DNA from 2 places in the Pseudoalteromonas sp. D15MCD-2 genome. Region 1 is predicted to be linked to the other one. Evidence: riboswitches for the same ligand, from Rfam matches in the RefSeq annotation. Region 1 holds a riboswitch; the other holds the start of a gene.
What was found. A riboswitch is a leader RNA that binds a small molecule or an ion and turns the genes downstream of it on or off. The one in region 1 is predicted to bind lysine.
Positions count from the first base shown of each region.

Region 2: linked by a shared signal. The riboswitch ahead of lysC (lysine-sensitive aspartokinase 3) and the one ahead of dapA (4-hydroxy-tetrahydrodipicolinate synthase) in region 1 are both predicted to bind lysine.

Region 1 is NZ_JBCFQE010000001.1:3,386,550-3,390,766, reverse strand. Features, by position in the region: gene AADY36_RS15550 (PLP-dependent decarboxylase) at 1-397, opposite strand, end outside; gene AADY36_RS15545 (2,3,4,5-tetrahydropyridine-2,6-dicarboxylate N-succinyltransferase) at 397-1,137, opposite strand; gene dapA (4-hydroxy-tetrahydrodipicolinate synthase) at 1,152-2,036, opposite strand; lysine riboswitch at 2,174-2,370, opposite strand; gene AADY36_RS15535 (DNA-3-methyladenine glycosylase I) at 2,554-3,249, shown strand; gene AADY36_RS15530 (protein adenylyltransferase SelO) at 3,258-4,217, shown strand, end outside.
Region 2 is NZ_JBCFQE010000001.1:1,590,249-1,594,465, reverse strand. Features, by position in the region: gene AADY36_RS07215 (sodium-dependent transporter) at 1-462, opposite strand, end outside; gene AADY36_RS07210 (4'-phosphopantetheinyl transferase family protein) at 611-1,348, shown strand; gene lysC (lysine-sensitive aspartokinase 3) at 1,325-2,704, opposite strand; lysine riboswitch at 2,786-2,958, opposite strand; gene nhaD (sodium:proton antiporter NhaD) at 3,047-4,217, opposite strand, start outside.

The sequences.
Region 1 (4,217 bases):
AATTTGCTTTTGTTGCTTGTTCGTTTAACCAGCGAACTTGGTTAATGCTCTCGGCCACGAAGGTACGTACGCCGCGAGCAATAAAATGTGAAATTTGTTTAGGGCTCTTTGCAGGCCCAGTGTTGAGCACGCGCTCGCTATCGATGCCTTGAGCAAGTACTTGCTCAAGTTCACCTTTACTTGCAACATCGAAGTTAAACCCTGCGCTGTCTAAACATTGAATAATGCGAGACAGTGGGTTGGCCTTTACGGCATACCAAAGTTTCACATCGGTTTGCGCAGTCAGTTGATTTAAATGTGCAGTTAATTTATCTAAATCATAGATAAAAAATGGCGTATCAAGATGTGTTGAAACTTGTTCAACCGCTTGCTTGATGGGCGTGCTCAAAAAGCTCATTAACGTAAAACCTCTTCTAACAGTAATGATGCATCGCTTTGTTCATCACGGTATTTCACGATCAATGCACAAGACATGCTTAGACCTTGCTCGCGAGCCCATGCATTTGAAGCAGGGCGAGAGCCTGGGATCACAATCGCGTTTTCTGGGATGGCTTCACCTTTGTCTAGCTGGCGTTCGTTAACGCAATCGTAGACAGGAATAGTTGCCGATAAGCGAACACCTGGCGCAAGTACAGCACCTTTTTTCACAACCACACCTTCAACAATAACGCAGCCTGCGCCGATGAATGCGTCGTCTTCAATAACCACAGGGCTAGCACCAATTGGCTCTAGTACACCACCTAATTGTACTGCAGCACTTAGGTGAACATTTTTACCCACTTGTGCGCATGAACCCACTAATGCGTGGCTATCGACCATAGTGCCTTCGTCGATGAACGCGCCAATATTCACATATGCTGGTGGCATGATAATCGTGCCTTTGGCAACGTGTGCGCCACGGCGAACACTGCTACCACCTGGTACCATACGCACGCCAGCATCTGCTGCAAACCCTTGTGGTGCTAAGTTGTGCTTATCAACAAAACCACCTGGGAACTCAGTATTAGTGCCGTTTTTAAAGGCTTCTAAAATGCCTTGTTTAACTTCAACATTGGCGTGCCAGTTGCCGTTCTCGTCTTGTGTTGCTGCGCGAACTGCGCCTGATTCTAAGTTGTTTAATAATTCTAACCAGCTCATGATAAAACCTGTTTTTAGTTCCAAGATAAAATTGTGTTGTTTGCGTGGGTGATGCTGTCTGTTTGCTCAAGCTCTAAATGCGTAAGCGGCGGACGTAAATGCGGGGTATTTATTTTACCTTGCAGGTGCATCAGTACTTTTACTGGGATTGGATTTGCCACAGCGAATAAACTTTGGATTGCTTGCGACCAATCGGTGAATAGATTTGGGTATTGACCACTTAAACTACGTTTAACAAACTCATGGGTTTGACTCGGCCAAGCATTCGCGGCAACCGAAACTAAGCCTTTTGCACCAGCTTGAGCAAAATATGGCATAAGTGCATCGTCGCCACTAAATATGGCCAGTGTTGGTGATGCCGTTCTAAAGCCTTCAAATTTGCTAATGTCGCCACTGGCTTCTTTTAAAGCCCAAAGATTTTTGTGCTCAGCAAGGTTTTTGATCACCTGTGGTGAAATCTCAACTGCGCTGCGTCCTGGTACGTTATACAACATACATGGGTGGTTACTTGCGTCTAGTAGGCTTTCAAACCAATGTGTTTGGCCAACAACCCCAGGTTTTGCATACAGAGGTGAACCTAACAGGTAGCCATGAATAGGTAGTTGGTTGCAGTATTCAACCCAAGCAATTTGTTGCTTAAGATTCATGCCGCCCACAGCAACCATGAGTGGGACACTTGGTGCTAATTGGCAAACATGCTCAACAATGGCTTGTTGCTCTTTGAGTGAAAGCGCCAGTCCTTCACCAGTACTGCCAAGCAATAAAATGCCGTTATTTGCATCTTGCTGCTCAGTAACCAGTTGTTCAAGGGCCGTGTAATCGACCTCGCCAGATTCAGAAAATGGCGTGACAAGCGCTGTCCATAGTGGATAGTCGTTTAAATCAAAATTGTTGATCATCTCTCACGAACTTATAAGGTATTCGAAGAGTTTATGCGGGAACATTTGAATGGAGCCGCATGTCGTCGTTCGAACAAGGTATAATTCGAAGAGCGAATGGGCTTAAAATAATAAAGACGCGACGGCCTTATTATACTAAGACCAGAAGCTCTCCACCAAACTAATCAATAGCGCTTTGCTATTGTTGGTGACAGTCGCTGGGATTCAGCCCAGTCGCCCGAAATAAGCACCTCACAAACGGTGTTACTTCTCGGCGTTAATTCCCCTCACGTATGATCAACAGAGTCTGTGCTCTTCCCATACGCTACCTGAATAACGCACCTCTTCCAGCCCTTTATGCTCGCTTTAAAGGTTAAAGCCAACATAGTTAAATAGGGTATTGGCGGCGATTAAAGCATTTTAGCCATCTAGGTGTCAAGGCGAAGGATTTGTTTTTTAGTGACCGATTTTGCAACATGGTTACGTATAAGCGTGTTTTTACGTACACTTAGCGTTAACCAAATAAATTGGAAAAATGATGGAAAAATTTAACGATATTTATCAGCGAGCCGTATCTCGAAAAGGCAGCGAAGAAATGCTGCATGCATTGTTATCAAACCCGCTCGATGATACTGATATTGCCAAAATGCATGACGATTTATGGTTAGAAGAGTTTACGCGTAAAGTCTTTCAAAGCGGTTTTTATTGGTCTGTTATCAATAATAAATGGGCTGGTTTTCGTGATGTGTTTTGGGATTTCAGCGTAGAAAAGTTGTTGATGATGCCGCCAGATATGCTTGAGCAAAAAGCCAGTGATGAGCGAATTGTTCGTAATTTTAAAAAAGTACAAACGATCCCTGAAAATGCGTACATGATTCACGAAGTTGCCGAAAAACATGGCAGTTTTAGCCAATTTATTGCAGATTGGCCAACTGACAATATTATTGGTCTGTGGGCTTATCTTAAAAAACATGGCGCTCGATTAGGAGGCAACACTGGCCCTTACGCTTTGCGAGCGCTTGGTAAAGATACTTTTTTGCTTTCTCGCGATGTAGAAGCCTACTTGCGTGCCCATGAGTTGATTGATGGCGGCTTACAAACTAAAAAGTCATTACAAGCAGCACAAGATTTTTTCAATGAATTACAACAGCAAAGCGGTTACAGCTTGCAGGCTCTAAGCCAACTAGTGGCCTATGGTGTAGGCGATAATCGTGTAGGTGTAGCAACACGTTAAGGACAGTTATGGAACTGCAAACCCGATACACAGATATTAGTGAACTGCTTGCTATTAAAGATATGCCGAGTGCCGTTGCTAAGCCACAATTACTGCTATTTAATGACAAGCTAGCTGATAATTTTGAAATTAAACACGACAGCGAATATTTAGCTAAATTACTATCTGGTTCAACAATAGATAAAGATGTTGCACCGGTTGCACTTGGTTACTCAGGTCATCAATTTGGTCATTTTTCACCGCGTCTTGGTGATGGTAGAGCGCATTTGCTTGGTGCTATTGCAGATCACAATGGCACATTGTGGGACTTACAGCTAAAAGGCGCAGGAGCAACGGTATTCTCTCGCGGTGGTGATGGTCGCTGTGCCATTGGTCCGGCTGTACGTGAGTACATCATGAGTGAGGCACTTCATGCGCTTGGTATCGCGACTACGCGTTGTTTAGCTGTAGTTACAACTGGCGAAACGGTATATCGCCAGCCACCTCGCCCGGGTGCAGTTGTCACTCGTTTAGCTAAAAGCCATATTCGTGTTGGCTCATTTCAATACTTAGCTACACAAGGTGATATAGAAGGGTTAGAAAAGCTAGTCGACTACGCAATAAATTGCCACTTTCCTGACATTAGCAGTACGGGTGAGCAGCGTTATATTGAATTTTTAACCGCCGTGCTAGATAAGCAAATTGAGCTCGTTATCAGCTGGATGCGAATTGGCTTTATACATGGCGTGATGAATACCGATAATACCTTGATTAGCGGTGAAACCATTGATTATGGTCCTTGCGCGATGATGAATCAGTTTGACTTAGACACGGTGTTTAGTTCGATTGACCATCAAGGGCGCTATGCATTTGGTAATCAGCCGAATATTGCCAATTGGAATATTGCGCGTTTAGCTGAAAGCTTAATCCCTTTATTTACTGATCAAGATGCTGCCGTTGAGCAACTCTCACCGGTTGTGAATGGTTTT
Region 2 (4,217 bases), 1.8 Mb from region 1:
GGTAAGAATAAGCATCAGTGGCGTAAACACAAAATTACGTGCCATAGAGTCACTGTGTAAAAAGTTACTTAACTCAGTAAAACCAAAGAAGCTTGCGACTGGCTCGAGCGCATAAGCGAGCATCCACCCGGCAACTATCGAATAAAAGCTCAGCATTACAACCGCACCAAACAGGCCAATATAACCAGCTGCTGCCCCCACTTTAGGCGCTGTGTCTTGCCATGCGTTAGATAATGCTTTTACTGGATTCGCTTGCGCTTGGTGGCCTAAATACAGCTCAGTATACAGAGCCGGAAGCGCTAATAAGAAGATAACAATGAAGTAAACGAGTAAAAATGCACCGCCGCCATGGTTTGCCGCTTGTGTTGGAAAGCCCCAAATATTACCTAAACCTACCGCCGCACCAGAAGCTGCTAAAACGAAACCTAATCGACTTTGAAAGCCGTCACGAACTTGTGCCATACATCTACAAATCTGTTATTATTTTTCATCATTAAACCATAATTACAGTCAACTGCGTAAACTATTTGCGTTTGTTCATGCCTATAAATGTGCATCTGCTGTAAAAATGAACAAAACTAAATACGAGCCTTCGTGTAAGCGTTAAACCATGAGCAGTCACTACTTTTCGAACACCCTTGTCATCGAGCAGCAAAGCCAATCAACGGCCAAAAAAATTATGCTGATGGATGCAACACGTATTGATGTTGCAAGTTTACCCGTTGATAAATTACTCAGTGAGTTTGAATTAAGCGTGCTTGAAAAACGCAAAGTGCCTAGCGCCAAGCAAGAGTACTTAGCGACTCGCCTAACGTTAAAGTATTTGTATCAACATGCTTACCCTAGTGATGATTTAGCTCTCAATGAAATATCAAGCCAGTTTAATGACAAAGACAGTAAGCTCAAATTACATACAAAACGCAGAGAACCTGTGTGGGCCTGTTTATCACATTCAAATGGTTTAATTGGCGCAGCCCTTAACCCCGAACAGCAGCGATTTGGTTTTGATATTGAACAAAGCAGTAAGCCTCGCCCTTTTATCAAACTCGCAAAGCATTTTTATCATCAAGATGAAGTTGACTTAATTAGCCGTTTTGACGCTCCCGATGAACAGGCACAGTGCTTTTTTAGAATTTGGACATTAAAAGAGTCGCTTGCCAAAGCAAGTGCTCAGCCAATTGCGAAACTACTTGCTCCTAATGTATTTGAAGAATTGAGCAAACATAATTTCAGCGCGAGTAGTAACTCTGTTGAAGGCTTTGATATAAGTGTTGTGGCACAAAAAAGCACTGACTGGCAGTGCTCTTTTATTAATTTTAACGACTTACGCCGCGACTTGGCTTTCTAATAGTCGGCTGTGAATAGCCTGCACGACTTCATCTGACTCACTTTGCTCAACTAAGAAGCACAGGTTATGTTTACTTGCACCGTGGCAAATTAAACGAATATTAAAATCACTCAATACCTGCATTAAGTTCATTTCTTGCTGACGTAATTGAATTTCAGAACCAATTAAAGCCACCAGCGTTAAGTTATTCTCAACCGACACATGACAAAACTCAGAAAGCTTATCTAAACAAGCTTGATCAAGCTCAGGGCGTGATGCATTTGGTGCGTTATCCAAAGTAATTGCAACACTGATCTCTGAGGTAGTAACCAAATCAACCGAAATATTAAACTCACTTAAAATGGTGAATACACGGGCTAAGAAACCACTCGCTAGGAGCATTTCTGGGCTTTTAACCGTTAACAGAATTTGATTTTTACGCTGTGTTACGGCTCGAATACCTGGTTGCTGAGATTTTTCTTTTTCAATCCATGTACCACCTAACTGTGGTTCACGGCTTGAACCAACAAACACACTAATATGGCTTCGGCTTGCAGGTAAAATGGTTGCCGGGTGCAGTACTTTTGCCCCAAACGTTGCCATTTCTGCCGCTTCATCAAAGCTTAAGCGTGCAATTGGGCTTGCTTTAGCGCATAAACGCGGATCAGTACTGAAAATACCCACAACATCGGTCCAAATATGCACGCTTTTTGCGTTAATTGCTTCAGCGAGTAATGCAGCACTGTAATCTGAACCACCACGGCCTAAAGTGGTCGTTTGATTGTGCTCATTGCTACCAATAAAACCTTGAGTTACCACAACATGGTCATCAAGTAATGGCACTAAATGCTCTTTAGCTGCCGCAGCGGTTGCTGCAACATTTGGGGTAGCTTTAGCAAATTGGCTATCTGTTTTTAGCACTTTACGTACATCAAAACGCACCGCATCAAGACCTTGCCCTCGTAATACTTGAGTAAATAAATACGATGATAAACGCTCGCCAAAGCTCAGTAGTTCATCTTGATCTGCTACTGACTTAGCCCCGTCTGATGCTAGCTTTTGAAAAGCCTTAAGCGTTTCATTAAAGCCATGTGCTAAATCAGCATCCAGTGACAGCTCTGCCAAGATTGCTTCTTGAATGGCGACAACGCCAGTAATATGCTCATCACGTTCAGCCGCACTCAAATCAGCTTTACACAATGCAACTAAATGATTGGTCACGCCTGCACTGGCACTCACAGCAACAATACGTACTTGATTATCAGCACAAATAATTTCTGCACAGCGGCTCATAGCATCAAAGTTAGCTACACTGGTGCCACCAAATTTTGCAACAACGTAATCTGATTTTGTGTTGGCGGCTAATTGGGTATTCATGTCGTCTCCTTTTGTGGAAAACTATCCACAGTAATTCAAGAAGAACTCGGCAAGGGGGTGCTTTGAAAATAAAGAGTAGTCCATGCCAGAAGCTCTCCACCTAGTTTGGTGACAGTTTTGAGGATTCAGCCCCATAAACCGAAAAATAACCGTGACGTCCGGTTAATTTTCTCGGCGAGTACTTCCCTCATTAATGGTCATCGGCGTTCGTCACCTCACATTAATTACCTAAGTATCGCACCTCTTCTGAATGTTAAGTTAACACCTGGTTAAAATAACAAAGCCTGCTGTTAAAAGCAGGCTTCGAAAGTTAACGTTTAGACGTCTAGCTGTCAAGTTGTTTTATGAAATTAAACTGCCCGCTAAGTGCGAACCATAATAACCAACGGTATAAGCAACTAATAAATAAACCGACATTTTAAGATAGCTCATAAAGGTCAGTGCCTTAACCTTACTCATGGCAATAATACCTGCCGCAGAGCCGATAATAAGCATTGAGCCACCGACCCCAGTTGCGTAAGTAAACGACAGCCATTGCTGAGGACTCATCACAATATCAGCTTTTAAAAGTGCTGCAGTTAGAGGTACGTTATCTACCGCCGCTGATAATAGCCCCATCAAGTAGTTGGCATATTCCGGTGCCATCAACTCATATAAATGAGTAAATTTAGCAAGCATACCAACTTCTTTTAATGCGCCAACCAGCAATAACACACCAACGAAGAACAATAAGGTGTCGTATTCAATTTCACGAATATAATCGATGATTTTTTTGTTAACGTCTTTTTTGCGCATTAAGAATTGCGCAACCAAAAACATCAGAGATAAACCAAATAAAAAGGTTAATAACGGCGGCACACTATAAAGCACACTCAAAGTTAACGTAGCAATAATCGTCGAGAAGAAGATAACCGCAATAGTAATATCTGTCTTTTCGATACGACGGGCTGCTTGTTTTTCAAACACAACATTACCCGACATACCCACCGACAACATCGCCGCGAGCAGTGCAACACTTGTCAGTGCAGGGGCAATTAATAATAGTAGATTAGCAATCGTGACTTTTTCGTCTAAGAAAATCATCAGGGTTGTAACATCACCCGTAATCAACGACACCCCACCCGAATTAACACTAAATACAATTAAGGTCGCATATTTTATTAATTTTTTAGGATCTAACTTAAGTGACATCACCACCGCAAGCGAGATTAAAGTTGCAGTTATGTTGTCTGAAATAGATGAAAATAGAAACGCAAACCCACCAATCAGAAACATCAGCTTTCGTTCACTGATTTGATTTGGCATAATTTTATGAACAATATTCTGGATAAAACCTTTAGAGTTTAAATACGCTACAAAGGTCATCGCAGCCATTAAGAACAGCCACAAAGTCGCGATTTCTAATATGTTGTGATCCAGTTGATGTTGTATGGTTTCTGGGCTTTGCCCATGAATTGGAGAGATAAATAAGATAATCCAGCATAAAGTGCCAAAAAAAAGCGTCGTTTTGGCC